DNA from 3 places in the Paenibacillus aurantiacus genome. Region 1 is predicted to be linked to each of the others. Evidence: riboswitches for the same ligand, from Rfam matches in the RefSeq annotation. Region 1 holds a riboswitch; each other region holds the start of a gene.

Region 1 (4,950 bases):
CGGGACGACCTGTACTACGCGTTCAACATCGTCTCGATCGCCATCCCGCCGCTGCGGGAGCGCAAGGAGGACATCCCGTCGATGTCCCAATTGTACGTCCGCGATTATGCGCTTCAATATCAGAAGCCGATCCCGGCCTTCGATCCCGGCGTCATGGTCGCCTTTATGAGCTACCAGTGGCCTGGCAATCTGCGCGAGCTGCGCAACGTCATCGAACGCTGCATCATTCTGTGCGACGGCGAACGGATCACGATGGACCTGCTGCCGGAGGCGCTCCAGCGTGATCAGCTGCAGCACGATGCCTCGGACGAGGAGTCCGGCTTCTACGAACGCAAGGCGCTGAAGCCGGCATTGACGCAGGAAGACGAGATTGCGCTCATCGAAGAAGCGCTCGGCAAGACGTTCGGCAACAAGAGCGCTGCCGCCAAGCTGCTCGGCATCTCGCGCGGGACGCTTTATAATAAGATGAAAGAGTTTCATCTGAGCTAGGCGATGAAGGGATGCATACCAAAGAGTCCGGAGCATGAATATGCTTCCCGGACTCTTTTTTCGTGTCACGTATAATAGGTCATCACCCAATCGGACTTTGAGCCGTCCTGGCATGTACTTCGTTCTTGCAGCACGGGTACTTCCTCTAGCGCGCCTGCTCCATGAACTCCAGCCGGTTGCCGAACGGATCTAGGACGTAGAATCTCGCGACCCCTTCCTCCGTCCGCGCATCGTCGTCGATGACGGCCGTTCCCCGCTCCAGCAGTCTGACTTTGAGCTGGTCCAGTCCCCGCACATGAAAGGCAGGGTGCGCCTTGGCCGCCGGGACGAAATCCTTCTGAACGCCGATGTGCACTTGATGCGCGCCGCATTGGAACCATGCTCCGCCTCGGGCGCGCAGCGGCACCGGCTTCTGAATTTCCGGCCAGCCGAGCAGCCCGCCGAAGAAACGCCGCGCCTCTTCCTCGCAGCCTTCCGGCGCCGCTAACTGCACATGATCAATGCCGTCGAAATGATAAGCCATTTGATCCGCCCCTTACAGTTTCATCATTTGAAACTAAGTTTCATTTGTAGAAGTTATTTTACAACGATTCCCATTAAAAAACCACTCTCATTCGAGAGCGGTTCGTCCTTATTAACTACTCTTGTATTCAATCCCAACAGTTAAACACGACTTCCCCGACCGTCCTCGGCTTCCAATACAAAATCTGTTCCAAATCCGCCTTGTGAAGCCGATTGTCATTCAATACGGAGCGAGTTCGCTCGTCAATCAACAACGCCTCGTTCAACTCGCGCACAGTCAACAATTCATACGCATCGTCTAGCGCCGGCATCGCCCCGATGACGAGCGGCAGATCCACGAATTCGATTGCTGACCAAGCGACGGAAGAAGCGCAGGCCACCCACGGATAAACCTCGTGCAGCAGGAGGTCGAAACTCCCCTTGGAGTGCCTAAGGAAAGCACGGTGATAATTTCGTTTAAGCAGCTTGGGCTGCTCGATCAACACCACCTCCGAGCCTAACAATCTGGCAGCATCATAACAAAAAGCCTTAAACCGCGCTCCCGCATTCGTATGCGCACTGCTTCCCTCTTCCCGCTCGCCGAAACCCGTTACGCCTTGGAGCAGCAGCATGCGTCCCCCTCCTCTTGAAACGTGGCGACAGCCTTCATCTGGCCGCCATCCCTCGCTTCACACCTCGACGACGAGCGTATCATAGGCGAACTTGATGTTCCGGCCGCTCTCCGCAAGCAACGCCTCTACCTGCTGCAAGTCGTCGTAACCGAGCCCGTCCATCTCCTCGATATGCGTCAGCAGCGTCAGGCGGGGATTCAACCGCTCGATAATCGCAAGCGTCTGCGCGAACGTTGCCTCCATCTTCAGTACCGGGTGGGCTTCATGGATCTGCCGTTCTCCCGTAATCGGATGGTGCTCGAAGATGCCCGCCGGCAGCACCGCGAGATCTACGCCCGCCAGATCCGGGTCCGGTACCCATCCGAACATTTCATCCATCGCGATCAAGGCGCGCTTGTCCGATTCGGCGATCGAGAACGCGTACACGTAATCTTCCGCCAGACGGATCGGCGTGATCACCGCACCGTTCGACGAGTAGGACTCGCCGTCTGTCAGCGTCCGCTGCCGTATGAAGCCTTGGCTCTCGAAATAACGGAGATGCTCCGCGCCAGCCAGTCGCTCCTCGAAATCCGCCGCGACCTGCTCCGGCAAGATAACATCGCATGGCTTGACGTCAGGCGGCCATCTTCGAAAGTCGCCGCTCATGCTCTCCAGCACGCGCCGCCCCATCACGTGGTCGGGGTGCCAATGCGAGTAGGTGACCGCGTCGATCCGCTCCACGCCCGATCGGTTCAGCTGCATATAAATATCCTCCGACGTATCAATGAGCAGATTCGGCCCATGCACATAGACGCCCGGCCCCGATCGGCTGTACGGCACGCCCCGTTTCCTTGCCTCCACGCACACATGGCAGCGGCACATCGGTCTGGGGATCGTCACCGCGCCGCCCGTACCCAGAAACTCGATCTTCATCCGAACACCCCCCTATAATTCCACCTTAATCCAAATACACCCCCAATTCTACGACCCCTTCGAGGCGCCTTCAACCCTGTTTTCGCAGCTGTGAAGAAGATTCGCACAAACTTTTTTTTAGGTTAGCAGGAAAAAAGGAAGGTTCCACAGAAAATATAACTTCGATCAACAATTACCATTGAGTTGGCTTTGCAATTCCTCTACAATTAAGCTTACCAGTCCTAGTACTTAGAACCTAGCAATCTAGTCATTCATGAATTGCATATTGGGCAAACTATGCGAAAGCATAGGACGCAAAGCCACGGATCTGAAATTCAAGTATGATCGCCGGGCTGCAACGATCTCTTGAAACCTTTCGAATCAGGGGGATGCCCAAGGCATTCCCCTGATTTTTTTTACAAGCATGTATGGGGTTCACGTTCATTATTTCACCGTGCAGGAGGAGCCATCGTGGAGGGACAAGTTCTTCTTCGCCATCTCAACGCTCGCAAATGGGCCATCTTCATCGCTGTCATCCTGCTGGCCGTCATCCTCGAGAGCCGGCCGCTTTCCCTCGTCTACGGCATCTCGCTCTCCTTCGGCGGCGTGGTGCTATTCGCCTCCATCGGCCTCCTGCGGCTCCGGTATGTGGCGCTTGGCGCGCTAGTGGTCGATGGCGTCTGCATGATCCTGTTCGGCAAATCCGCCTTCGTGTTCGTCCACCTTGCCGAGCTGCTGGCCGTCGGGCTCCTTAGCCGCAACAGCACCAAGCCGCTCTTCTTCTGGGACGCCTGCTTCTGGGCGGCGATTGCCCTTCCGGCGGCGTTCGTGCTGCACGTGACCGATCATCAAACGTCCGAAATTATTCTAGCGCTGCTCGTCGGAGCGACGAACAGCCTGATCAACGCCACGCTCGCCGGAATCGTGGTCAAATATTTGCCGTTCTGGCTCCGAATCACCCCGAAGACAAGACAGCCCATTCACTTGAAGCAAGCGCTGGCCCACTTCACGCTTTTCATGATCTTCGTTCCCTATCTCATGTATTTGTCCATCGGCAGCACGAACATTACCGACACCTTGGAACGCAATACGCTGCACCAGTCGGAAGGAACCGCCAGCAGCATCAAGGAAGAGCTTGGCCGCTGGACCGCCGAGGATTACCGTTCGATGAAACTCGGCTCCGACATCCAAATCGGTTACCTGCAGAACATGATCGACAAATACACGAGCGAAGGCACGTCAATCATCACCGTCACCGACAAACAGAACCGGATTATCGCCGATAGTCAGGGTTCTCCGTACGGGCTGAAGTTCACCCGGCTTCAGGCCGATATCCAGAAGCAATTCACCGACCGGTTCTACTTAACCCTGCCGGCCAACGCCCATATCCGCCAAACGTGGCAGGATGCCGGTTACCTGTACATTCAGGAAGTCCCTCAGGCCTCCATAACGATCTATATCGATACGCCGCTCGGCCCGTTCCTCGACACGATCTACGAGGAATACTTCTACCATTTCCTGAACCTGATGCTATGCGCGCTCGGTGTCACGGTACTTGTGCTGCTGTTCGGGCGCATGCTGACCGGCACGATTACGGAGCTTGCGGCGAGCACCGCGAACTTGCCTGATCGGCTCAAACGGATGGAGACGCTCGAATGGCCGTCCAGCGGCATTATCGAGTTCAACTCGCTCATTCAGAACTTCCAGCATATGTCGCGAGACTTGTTCAAGCTGTTCCAGGAATCCTCGGATGCCAACAGCAAGCTCAAGGAACAGACCGCCAAGCTGTTGGTCTCCGAAGAGAAGCTTCAGCATCTGGCGTACTACGACGGCCTGACCGGCTTACCGAACCGGATTCACTTCTCGGACCACCTGCTGCGCATGCTGGAGGAGCATCAAGCCGGCCCTTCGGTAGCGGTCATGTTCGCAGACTTGAACCGGTTCAAGCAGATCAACGACACGATGGGCCACGCCACGGGCGACGAGCTGCTGCAGCGTGTCGCGGAGCGCTTCTCCCGCTTCGAATCCGAGCAATGCCGCATTTTCCGCCTTGGAGGCGACGAGTTCGTCTTCGTGCTCGTCTATGAGGACGAGGCGCTGCTGCATGAGACCGCAGATGCGATCTGCCGCACATTCAACGACGCCATCCCGCTGGCTGGAACCGAGCTGTACGTCTCCGTGAGCCTGGGCATCAGCGTCTACCCGCGTGACAGCCGCGATCACGATTCCCTGCTCAAGCACGCCGACATGGCGATGTACCAGGCGAAGGAGCAGGGGACAAGCTGCTACCGGTTTTTCGACGACGAGATGAACCAATCCCTCGCGGAGAGAATGCAGCTGGAGAACGGACTGCGTGGCGCGATCCGCGCCGGCGAGTTTAAGCTGCACTACCAGCCGAAGATCGAGGTGGCCACCGGCCGCATCAGCGGCGTAGAAG
Region 2 (4,950 bases), on a different contig from region 1:
CGCGGGCGTGCATGGCAAGGGCTTCGCCGTCGTCGCGAGCGAAGTCGGGAAGCTGGCTGACCAGTCCAGACAGCTTGCCGCGAATATCGGCCAGCTCGTCGTGTCCATGCAGCAATCGGCAGCCAATGCGGCGGAACGGATGGAGCAAGGCGTGGCGGAGACGACCGAAGGTCTGGCGCTTATGGATACGGTGAACGGCATGTTCGCATCGATCTTGAACGAAGTGGAGCAGGTAGCGGCACAGGTCGAAGAGATCTCGGCGGCTACGCAGCAAATGTCCGCGGGCACGGAGCAGGTCGCCGCATCGGTGCACGAGTCGCTGGGTTATGCGGCGCGTGCGGCCGAGAAGGCGCAGGAGGCGGCGGAATCGGCGGGCGCGCAGCTCGTGTCCATGGAAGAAGTGCTGCATGCTTCGGGATCGCTGAGCGAGACGGCAGTCGAGCTGCAGCAGGCGCTTTCGAAGTTCAAGGTAAATGGCGAATCTGCGGCTGCGGTTGTCGAAGATCAGCCGAAGAAGAAAGAGAAGAAAGAAAAGAAAGAAAAGAAAGAGAAGAAGGCGAAACAACCGAAGGGCGCGAAGCGGAAGCTTTCGCTGCCGTGGAAGAAGTAGGGGGACCAGAGGCGATAGACGGACGAATATACCTCGCTCCGAACGGACCATTCAACCTAATTGCATACAGCAGCTGTTTCGGCGGCCTACATCTTGCTATTCGCGGGATGTAGGCCGCTTTTTTTGGGCAGTTGGAGCTGCTCGCATAGGAGGAGCGGGTTGCGATTCGGGGACGTCTCGAGCGATCTTCAATCCATACCGCATCGAAACACGCATTAGCACCATAACCGGGTGCAAGCGCCAAGGACGCTGCTAGCCGCCTCTATGGGCGCTCGCAGCCGCTCTGTTATCAGCTCTGCCGTCCAAGATGAAGTCGTGCCGACTCCCGAATCCGGCGGGCGTTCGGGATATCTTTCGCCTGCAGGAAGCGCCGGAGCAGCTCTACGGGTGTGCTTGGATTCTGGGAGAGGGACAACCACACGCGAGGATCGTTAGTTTCGAAGAGGGCATCGTAGGTTTCTGCGGGCAGATCGCTGCGTCTTGCCAATCGTTCGCGATCCGCCGAGACTAGCAATCGCCGCAGAGAATCGGCGTGTGTGTTTCGTTGGATCGCGGCTTCCAATAAGGCTCTCTTCTCGGGGGCGGATGGCTCCTGGCGGATCAACGTCTCTAACATCCAGGTACGTTGATCGTAGCTGTCGAACAGCAGCTCGGTCTCCTTCAACCCGAAAGCCGGATTGACGTAGACCTCGATGGCTAACGTCAATAAGGCCTCGTCTACGATCCCGGCTAATTTCCACATCACGTGGACCTCTTGTCTCGTGTGTCCCAGTTCCACCACGGCCAGGTTTCGGTCGATAAGATCGAAGGCAATGGACGGCGGCAGCGGCTTACGGTAGAGAAGGACGAGCTTTCGCCAAACGGTTTCTTCCGCAGCCGTGTGCTTCAGCTCGCGATGAAGATCAAGCAGCAGGTCTTCCGTCAGTGGAACGGTGATCTCTTCGTCGCTTAAGCATTGCGCAATAACGAGGGAATGATGCACTTTTCTTCCTCCCAGGTTTCGTAATTAACCAATAAATTCTATGCCATCTCGCAGTTCTCCTTCACAATGGCGAGGGCCGGTACATCCGAGAAAACAGATCTTTGGTCGCACGATAAATCTACCCTTGAGTATTGGTTAATGTTACCTACATGTTTGAGAGGGAACTTCTCGTTATTAGGGTATAACGAATTAAGAAAACGTTACAACTAGTTCTAACATACCAGAATACTGAGGGAATTTAGATCTGGTTTTCGCTTTCGGAAAATAGGGGATTTTGTCGGATTACGGAGTATAGGACCTCGGGGTAAGATGTGATCAAGATATCGGAACGGCGAACAAGCAATACGAACTTCGCTGGATCTCGATAAAGGCAAAACCGGCGAAAGCCGGCGACGCAAAGCTATAGGGGCTAAGCCGCGTGAGAAGCGGGATGCCAGCCAGCTGCCGAAAGATGCAGGGGAGTTCTTTTTTTGAACCCTCCTTTCGGGCCTAAAGGTGGGCTATTTTGCATAGACAAAGGAGGTGACGCTCCGGATGAAGCTGGTCATTCAGGAGAGCGGGGAACGGCTTGGCGACCATATTGAATGCGCTTACACGTTTTGGCGGAGGCTGATAGGTCTTGTGGGAAGACGTTCTCTTCCCAGTGGATACGGTCTTCATATTCAGCCGTGCAAGTCGGTCCACATGTTCTTTATGGCATGCGACCTGGATGTGCTTCATCTGGACAAGTCGGGCATCGTCGTCGGCCTGGAGCATCGGCTGAGACCGGGGGCGATCGGGACGGTCTTCGAAGGCACCCGTTCCGTCGTGGAACTTCCGGCAGGCACGCTGGCAGCCGCGAAGGTGGAACTTGGACAGACCGCGATTTTGGAACCTTAACGAGCAGTAGACGGACGGAATTTTGAACAACACCACAACCTTGGGAGGCTAACAACATGATGAACAGCATTCGCCGCTTCTGGAACGACGAGCAAGGTCAAGGGATGACGGAATACGGATTGGTACTCGGTTTGATCGCGGTTGCGGTTGTGACGGCGCTGATTACGCTGCGCGGCCATATCATCGACCTGTTCAACAACGCGGAGGATACGGTCAACACCGGGGTAACAGAGATGGGCGCAACGCCATAAACGCAAGCTGATCGGACACGGGATAACATACGGACCGACACGAATACGGAAGCCAATTGAACGATGTGCAGCTAAGACAACTACAACAACTACTTGGAGGCTAACAACATGATGAACAACATTCGCCGCTTCTGGAACGATGAGCAAGGTCAAGGGATGACGGAGTACGGTTTGGTGCTAGGTTTGATCGCGGTTGCGGTAGTGACGGCGCTGATTACGCTCCGCGGCCATATCATCGACCTGTTCAACAACGCGGAGGATACGGTTAACACGGGCGTAACGGAAATGGGCGGAACGCCTTAATCGTCTCCGATGAAGGGCCGTGCGTCGAACAGTGGCGTGCGGCCCTTCCCTTTTTGGAACGACAATAAGCCGAAGAGGAGGCGCGAAGATGTGGACAAATGCGATATTGCTGCTGGTACTGGCACTCTGCGTCGTGACCGACCTGCGCAGCCGCAAAATTTATAACAAAGTCATTGCGCCGGCGCTGCTGCTGGCGGCCGTGCTTCATATCGCGACAGCCGGCTGGGGCGGACTGCTCCATATGCTGGTCGGACTTGGCGTAGGATTGGCGATTCTGCTCATCCCTTATCTGTTGGGCGGCATGGGGGCGGGGGACGTCAAACTGCTGGCGCTGGTCGGGGCGTTGAAGGGAGCGGTGTTCGTGTTGACCGCATCGGTATACATGGCGTTGGCCGGGGCGGTCATGGCGCTGGCGATCGTGCTGTTCAAGAATGGCTTTCGGGCCCGAATTCGGTATGTGCAGTACGTCCTTGTGTGCGTGCGATACCGGCTGAAGCTGCCGCTGCAGGGGCAATTGGCCTCCGGCTCGTACCCTTACGGGGTAGCGATCGCGGGCGGCTGTCTGCTCGGATTTATGCTGGAAGGATGGGGAGCGGGATGATCCGGGATGAGCGCGGCCAATCGCTGGTTGAATTTGCCATTCTGCTGCCGCTGCTCATGCTGCTGCTATGCGGGATCGCCGATTTGGGGCGGCTGTTCTTCGCCTACTCGAGTTTGCAGATGACCGTACAGGAGACGACCCGCCTTGGAGGGCTTGGCCGAAGCGACCAAGAGATGACGGCTTATGCCAAAACGCATCTTCAGGTAGGAGATCCGGGCAGCATGACCGTTACGATTACGCCGAAGCAGGCGGCTCGGGCGTCCGGCGATAACGTGACGGTGACGCTTCGCTACTCGCTTCCGCTCTTGACACCGGTCATCACGCGGATTATTCCGGCCCCCGTTCTTTCAGCCCATTCCACCATCCGGGTGGAGTAGGAGGTTACGATGAGAATACGGTTGGATGCATTTATTAGGGAGGAACAAGGCAGCACGATCGTCTTGGCCGGTCTGGCGATGCTGGTATTGCTCACCATCGCCGGGCTCGTCGTGGATGGCGGCATTATGTATGCGGAGAAGAGCCACCTGCAGAAGACAGCCAATGCCGCCGCGCTGTCGGGGGCTCAAGAACTAACCGGGCGTCCTGGGGTGGCCGAGGCAGTAGTCCAGTCGATCCTCAAGGCGCACGGGGAGCAGAACAGTCTAATTGGCACCGAGATCGTGCCGATGTCCACCGTAAGGGTGAAGTTAAAGAAGGACATCCGGCTTGGTTTCGCTAGACTGCTCGGCAGGGACACGGCGACCGTCACGGCGGAAGCGGCGGCTCAGATTATGCCCATGGGACGGGCATCCGGCGTCGCACCGCTTGGCATTGACGAGTCGATTCCGCTGCAATATATGAAGCCATATAAACTGAAGGTAGACAACTCCGGGGTAGAAGCCGGGTACTTCGGCATTCTGGCGCTCGGTGGTCCCGGGGCCTCGACGTACGAGAGCAACTTGAAGTACGGGTATCCAAGCGAGATTGAAGCTGGCGATATCATCGACACCCAGACCGGCAACATTGCGGGCAAGACGCGGGACAGTATCAACATGCGCATCAATGAGGACCCCTATCCGGCGGGCGAGTACTGGCACCGGGACTCCTCCAGGGTTATCTTGATACCCGTGTACAAGCCCCATCGGTATGGATCCAATCAGCTGAAGACGATCGAGGTTCGCGGGTTCGCTTATTTTTATATTCTCGAACCGATGTCGAGCAAGGATACGTCCATCACGGGCATGTTCATCGAACGGGCAGGCACCGGCTATGCCGGGACGGACATCGTGAACAAAGGCGCTTACGCGATCCGGTTAATTGAATAGCGCGGCAGGACAACAAGAGA
Region 3 (4,950 bases), on a different contig from region 1:
AATCCTTCTTGTTCGTGACGATATCCTCGACGAGCGAGCGGTCGATCTTGATAAAGTCGAACGGGAACCGTCCCAGCACCGCCAGCGACGAATATCCGGTGCCGAAATCGTCGATGGCCAACTTCACGCCCATCTCGCCCAGCGCCTTGCAAATTTGGTACGACGTCTCCACATCGGCGATCGCCGTGCTCTCCGTGATCTCCAGACACAGATTGCGCGGCGGCAACCCGTATTTGTCCAGCAATCCCGCTACATGCTCCGCCAACCCCGAATCCCGAAGCTGAATCGCGGAGAGGTTGACCGAGACGACGAAATCCTCGTACCCTTGGTCGACCCAATGCTTGGCCTGCCGAATCGCTTCCTCCATCACCCAGCAGCCGATCGGCACGACGAGCCCGTTCGCTTCCGCGATGGGGATAAACACGCCCGGCGGCACCGAGCCCAGCTCAGACGAGTGCCAGCGCAGCAGCGCTTCGGCGCCGTATACGCCGCCGGTAGGCAGATCGATCTGCGGCTGGAAGTGCAGTTGCAGCTCTCGCCGCTCGAGCGCGGAGGCCAAGCCGCTGACGAGCGTCATGTAATTGTCGGCGTTCGTCTTCAACTGCGGCTGGAACAGGTAGTATTGGTTGCGGCCGCCGTTCTTCGCCACGTACATCGCCGTGTCCGCGCTCCGGAGCAGCGTCTCATAGTCATTGCCGTCATCTGGCGCCAAGCTGATGCCGATGCTTGCGGTAATTGCATAAGGCTTGCCGCCCAGCATGACGGGCTCCTTCATGGCGGCGATCAGCGCCTCCGCGCCCCGGAGCACCTCTTCGCGCCCGCCATGGACGAGCACCCCGAATTCGTCGCCGCCCAGCCGGGCCACGAAGCCGCCGGAGACGGCGCTAAGCTTGCCAGCCACCTGCTGCAGCATCGCGTCGCCCGCCGAATGACCGAGCGTATCGTTCACCCATTTGAATTGATCCAAGTCGAGCAGCATGACGCCAAGCGCCACGCCATTGGCCAAGTCCTCCCGGATGCGATCCGAGAAATGCCGCCGGTTGCCAAGACCGGTCAGCTCGTCCTCGTAGGCGAGCTGGGCTAGCCGTTCCTCGCCTTGCTTCTGCTGGGTCATGTCGCGCGCGAGCAGGAACGAGTATAGACTGCCTTCGATCTCGATATAGTCGCTGTGCGCCTCCACGATGTGCGTCTCGCCGCTTGCCCCGATCAGCACCAGTTCCCGATGAAGCGGCGTAAGGGACGCGCTGGCCTGCCGGTAATCGTCCTCGAACGCATCCTCTTCGCCGGAACGCAGCAAGCCCGAGAAACGGCGTCCATGCATGCTAACATCCGGGGAGAGCCCGACCAGCTTCTGGAAAGAGGCGTTCGCTTCCACGATACGGCACTGGCTGTCCAGCAGCACGATGCCGTGATGCGACAGTTTGAAGAGCAGCTCATACCGTCTTCCGGTCGCAGCCAGAAAATCATGGTTGACCATGGCATAACGAAGCGCGAACGCCCAGATGACGACGCAAGAGGTCGGAAGAAAATTAAACGTGTACACGCCCTTGGCGACGAGCACGAAGTTGATGCCCACTGCCACGATAACGGCAAGCACGGTGAACAGGGCCCCCCACAATACCGCGCTGATTCGCTTGAATTCGATCGTCTTGCGAAATCGGGGGAACACGATTTTGCGGATGAGCATGATGATGACGCCAACGAACGTGTACAAGATGCTGACGCCCATCAACCCGCCATACACCGGACCAAACGTCTCCATCCGGTGCGCCCCGTGGACCTCGAGATAAACGTCATTCATAAAGTAGGGGAGAAGGGAAGCTGCCGCGCAAGCAAACGGAATCAAGGCTAGCGCCAGGCTAAGCCTCGTCGCCTTACCGCCCGCCGTGAGATGGCGAAAGAAAAGCAGCGCGAAGCCCATCGTCAGGAAGGACATCGTATACCGCAGCCTAGCCGCCAGCGTACCCGCGGGCAGCGAGAGGAGATACGGGATCGCGAACTGCAAGGCAAGCGTCAGCCCGAGCGTGAACATCAACGCCATCGTCAGCTGATGCAGCCGATGCCGCGGGTTGCGCCAATAGATCTCGGCCCCCATATAGAAAAGCAGATAGCTTGGAAGAAGAAGGAACAGAATGGAAATAATCCACAGTTGCATCGGAGTCAGCTCCACGTCGTTGATAGTCTAGGAAGTTATGCCAAGTAACCGGTTTCGTATATGGAATAGAGGACAGGTGCTTTCACACATTAAAGGACGAAATGCCGAGAGAAGAAAAAAAGAACCTCCGCGGGTTCTCTCTTTGCGCGGCAGCTGGCTGGCAACGGGAGACAAGCTCCGGTAAGCCCCTATAGTTTTGCGTCCCGTCCTTTCGGAGCGGTTTGCCCTGAACATGATGTTGTTTAGTCTTATTATAGGACGATTTTCCTAACCGCGTCTACCCTTGATCCCCGCACAGACAGGTATTCCCACCATTTGGCTAAGTTTGTGCGGAGACCCAAATCGCCCCATTCCATAACGCCTCTCTTCGCGCTCAGCACGCTTCTCTAGGTGCTAGAATGCCCTAGACGATATTGGTGCCGCTCCCATAAAAAAATGGAAAGCAGCTCACTTATTTTTATCCCGAAAATAATGCAAAGCTTATAGGTCTATGTTACGATAGCCCCATTGCATAAAAGGAACGAAAGCGCAGGTGGTTCAAATTGTCAACGGAAGCTCATGCTGACGGCGGCAAAGGCCTTAGCCTCTATAAATTAACGTGGCCGATCTTCTTGGAGGTCTTCCTGTTCATGCTGATGGGCACGGCGGATACCCTCATGCTCAGCCACGTGTCCGACGATGCGGTCTCCGCCGTCGGGGTCGTCAACCAGTACTTATTTATTTGCATTCTCATTATGGAAGTCATCAGCAACGGGGCGGCCATCGTCGTGGCCCAGTACATTGGGGCGAAGCGGATGCTCGAAGCGTCGAAGATCGCCGGACTCGCCGTCACGCTCAACCTCGTTCTCGGCCTTGTCGTTAGCGGCGCGCTGTTCATCTTCGGCAATATGATTCTCGGGGGGATGAATCTGCATGGCCAGGTGCTCGATTACGCCAAAACGTACATGGGCATCGTGGGCGGATTTCTTTTCATCCAAGCGCTGATTAATGTGTTCGCTAGCCTAATCCGCACCTACGGCTTTACGAAGGAATCGATGTACGTCGCCCTCGGCATGAACGTGCTCCACATCGGGCTGAACTATGCGCTGATCTTCGGCAACCTCGGCTTCCCGGAGATGGGCGTAGCCGGCGCGGCCGTCTCGACCGTCATTAGCCGCGGCGTCGCGTTCCTTGTCTTCCTCTGGATGCTGTATCGGGTCATGGAAGTGCGCATCGCGTTCCGTTATTATTTGACCTTTACCAAGGAATATATTGAGAAAATCCTGCGGATCGGCATTCCGTCCGCGCTCGAGCAGGTGACGTACCATGCCTGCCAAACGGTCTTTCTCTATTATGTCACCTTCCTTGGCACAGAAGCGCTCGCCGCGCGCAACTACGCGAACTCCATCTCGCAGTACGTCTATTTGTTCAGCGCGGCGATCGGCATGGGCACGGCGATCATCGTTGGCCGGCTCGTCGGCGCGAAGCAGAAGGAGCTCGCGTTCCGCCGGGTAGTGTCCAGCGTGATGTGGAGCGTCGGCATCACGGTCATCGTCGACGTGCTGGCCATGCTGTTCCGTTATCCGCTCGTCGGGCTGTTCACCGACAACCCGAACATCGTCTCGATCGCCGCGCAGGTCATTCTGATCAGCATCGTGCTGGAGACCGGCCGCGCGGGTAACCTCGTTCTCGTCAACGCGCTGCGCGCGGCCGGCGACGCGAAATTCACGGTCTACATGGGCTTCATCTCGATGGTGCTCATGAGCCTGCCGCTCGGCTATCTGCTCGTATTCCGGCTGGATCTCGGCTTGGTCGGCGTCTGGCTCGCCATCGCGGCGGACGAATGGCTCCGCGCCGGCATCATGTGGGCGCGGTGGCACAGCCGCCGTTGGGAGAGCCGCTCGCTCGTCGAGCCCGGCGGCGCCGATCCGACCGTCGCGGCCCATTAATTGTCAAACATGCAAGAAAGGCTGGTCTCCCGTCATCGTCATGACGCGTGCCAGCCTTTCTTCGTTTATAAGGACGGATCTTTGGTCCGATTCGCTCTGGGCGTCCTTGGTCCCGTCGTTCGCGGCGGCCGCGCAACTCCGCCAATCGCCGGCCCGGCCTTCGCGGGAACGCAAAAGCACGGCATCCCCGAAGGAATGCCGTGCTCTACCTCGCTGCCCGAAGCGCCCGAGCCAAGCCATTCTCGGCTCGCCGCGCTAAACTGCGATCGCGCTATTAACGTTTGACGATATCCGCCACGGCTTTGTCCAGCTTGCCGAGCAGCTCGTCGCCGCTGATTTGCTTGCCCAGGTACTCCTGCATTGCGGAGCCCCATTGCTGCGTGATGCCGTCCGGGAAGCGGTCCCAGTTCCAGCCTTTGACTTGGTCGGCATGCTCTTGCGAGAATGTCGCGAAGTCGCCGCCGATTTTGCCGATTGCCGCCGTGTCAGGCGTAATTGTCGATACGGCCGGGATAAATTTGAAATCCGTCGCGATGAATTTCTTGCCTGTCTCGGAGCTTACCATCCAGTTCAGGAATGCTTTCGCTTCTTCCGCATGAGCGGACTTGTTGTTCACAATCCAGTTGTTCGGCACGCCCGTGAATGTGTATGGCTTCGCGCCGAGCGGTACCGGCATCATGCCGAGGTTCAGCTCCGGATTCACTTCATCCACCATGCCTTGAATCCAGTTGCCGTGTTGAATCATCGCGTATTTGCCTGCCGCGAATTCCGCGACTTGCGTGTTGTAGTCTGTCGTCAGCGCGTTCTTCTGGCCGTTTGCGAACATGATGTCGACCAGGCGCAGCCAGTCCTTCATGACCGGATCGT

The links. A riboswitch is a leader RNA that binds a small molecule or an ion and turns the genes downstream of it on or off. The one in region 1 is predicted to bind cyclic di-GMP.
Region 2: linked by a shared signal. The riboswitch ahead of ACFFSY_RS32570 (DUF192 domain-containing protein) and the one ahead of ACFFSY_RS04350 (EAL domain-containing protein) in region 1 are both predicted to bind cyclic di-GMP.
Region 3: linked by a shared signal. The riboswitch ahead of ACFFSY_RS12770 (putative bifunctional diguanylate cyclase/phosphodiesterase) and the one ahead of ACFFSY_RS04350 (EAL domain-containing protein) in region 1 are both predicted to bind cyclic di-GMP.

The regions. Positions count from the first base shown of each region.
Region 1 is NZ_JBHMDO010000009.1:17,984-22,933, reverse strand. Features, by position in the region: gene ACFFSY_RS04370 (sigma-54 interaction domain-containing protein) at 1-489, shown strand, start outside; gene ACFFSY_RS04365 (VOC family protein) at 635-1,012, opposite strand; gene ACFFSY_RS04360 (hypothetical protein) at 1,140-1,622, opposite strand; gene ACFFSY_RS04355 (MBL fold metallo-hydrolase) at 1,680-2,534, opposite strand; cyclic di-GMP riboswitch class I at 2,793-2,874, shown strand; gene ACFFSY_RS04350 (EAL domain-containing protein) at 2,985-4,950, shown strand, end outside.
Region 2 is NZ_JBHMDO010000053.1:30,160-35,109, reverse strand. Features, by position in the region: gene ACFFSY_RS32580 (methyl-accepting chemotaxis protein) at 1-610, shown strand, start outside; gene ACFFSY_RS32575 (hypothetical protein) at 900-1,592, opposite strand; cyclic di-GMP riboswitch class I at 1,952-2,041, shown strand; gene ACFFSY_RS32570 (DUF192 domain-containing protein) at 2,127-2,471, shown strand; gene ACFFSY_RS32565 (Flp family type IVb pilin) at 2,528-2,722, shown strand; gene ACFFSY_RS32560 (Flp family type IVb pilin) at 2,831-3,025, shown strand; gene ACFFSY_RS32555 (A24 family peptidase) at 3,114-3,626, shown strand; gene ACFFSY_RS32550 (TadE/TadG family type IV pilus assembly protein) at 3,623-4,003, shown strand; gene ACFFSY_RS32545 (pilus assembly protein TadG-related protein) at 4,013-4,930, shown strand.
Region 3 is NZ_JBHMDO010000022.1:253,984-258,933, reverse strand. Features, by position in the region: gene ACFFSY_RS12770 (putative bifunctional diguanylate cyclase/phosphodiesterase) at 1-2,155, opposite strand, end outside; cyclic di-GMP riboswitch class I at 2,301-2,391, opposite strand; gene ACFFSY_RS12765 (MATE family efflux transporter) at 2,698-4,083, shown strand; gene ACFFSY_RS12760 (ABC transporter substrate-binding protein) at 4,358-4,950, opposite strand, start outside.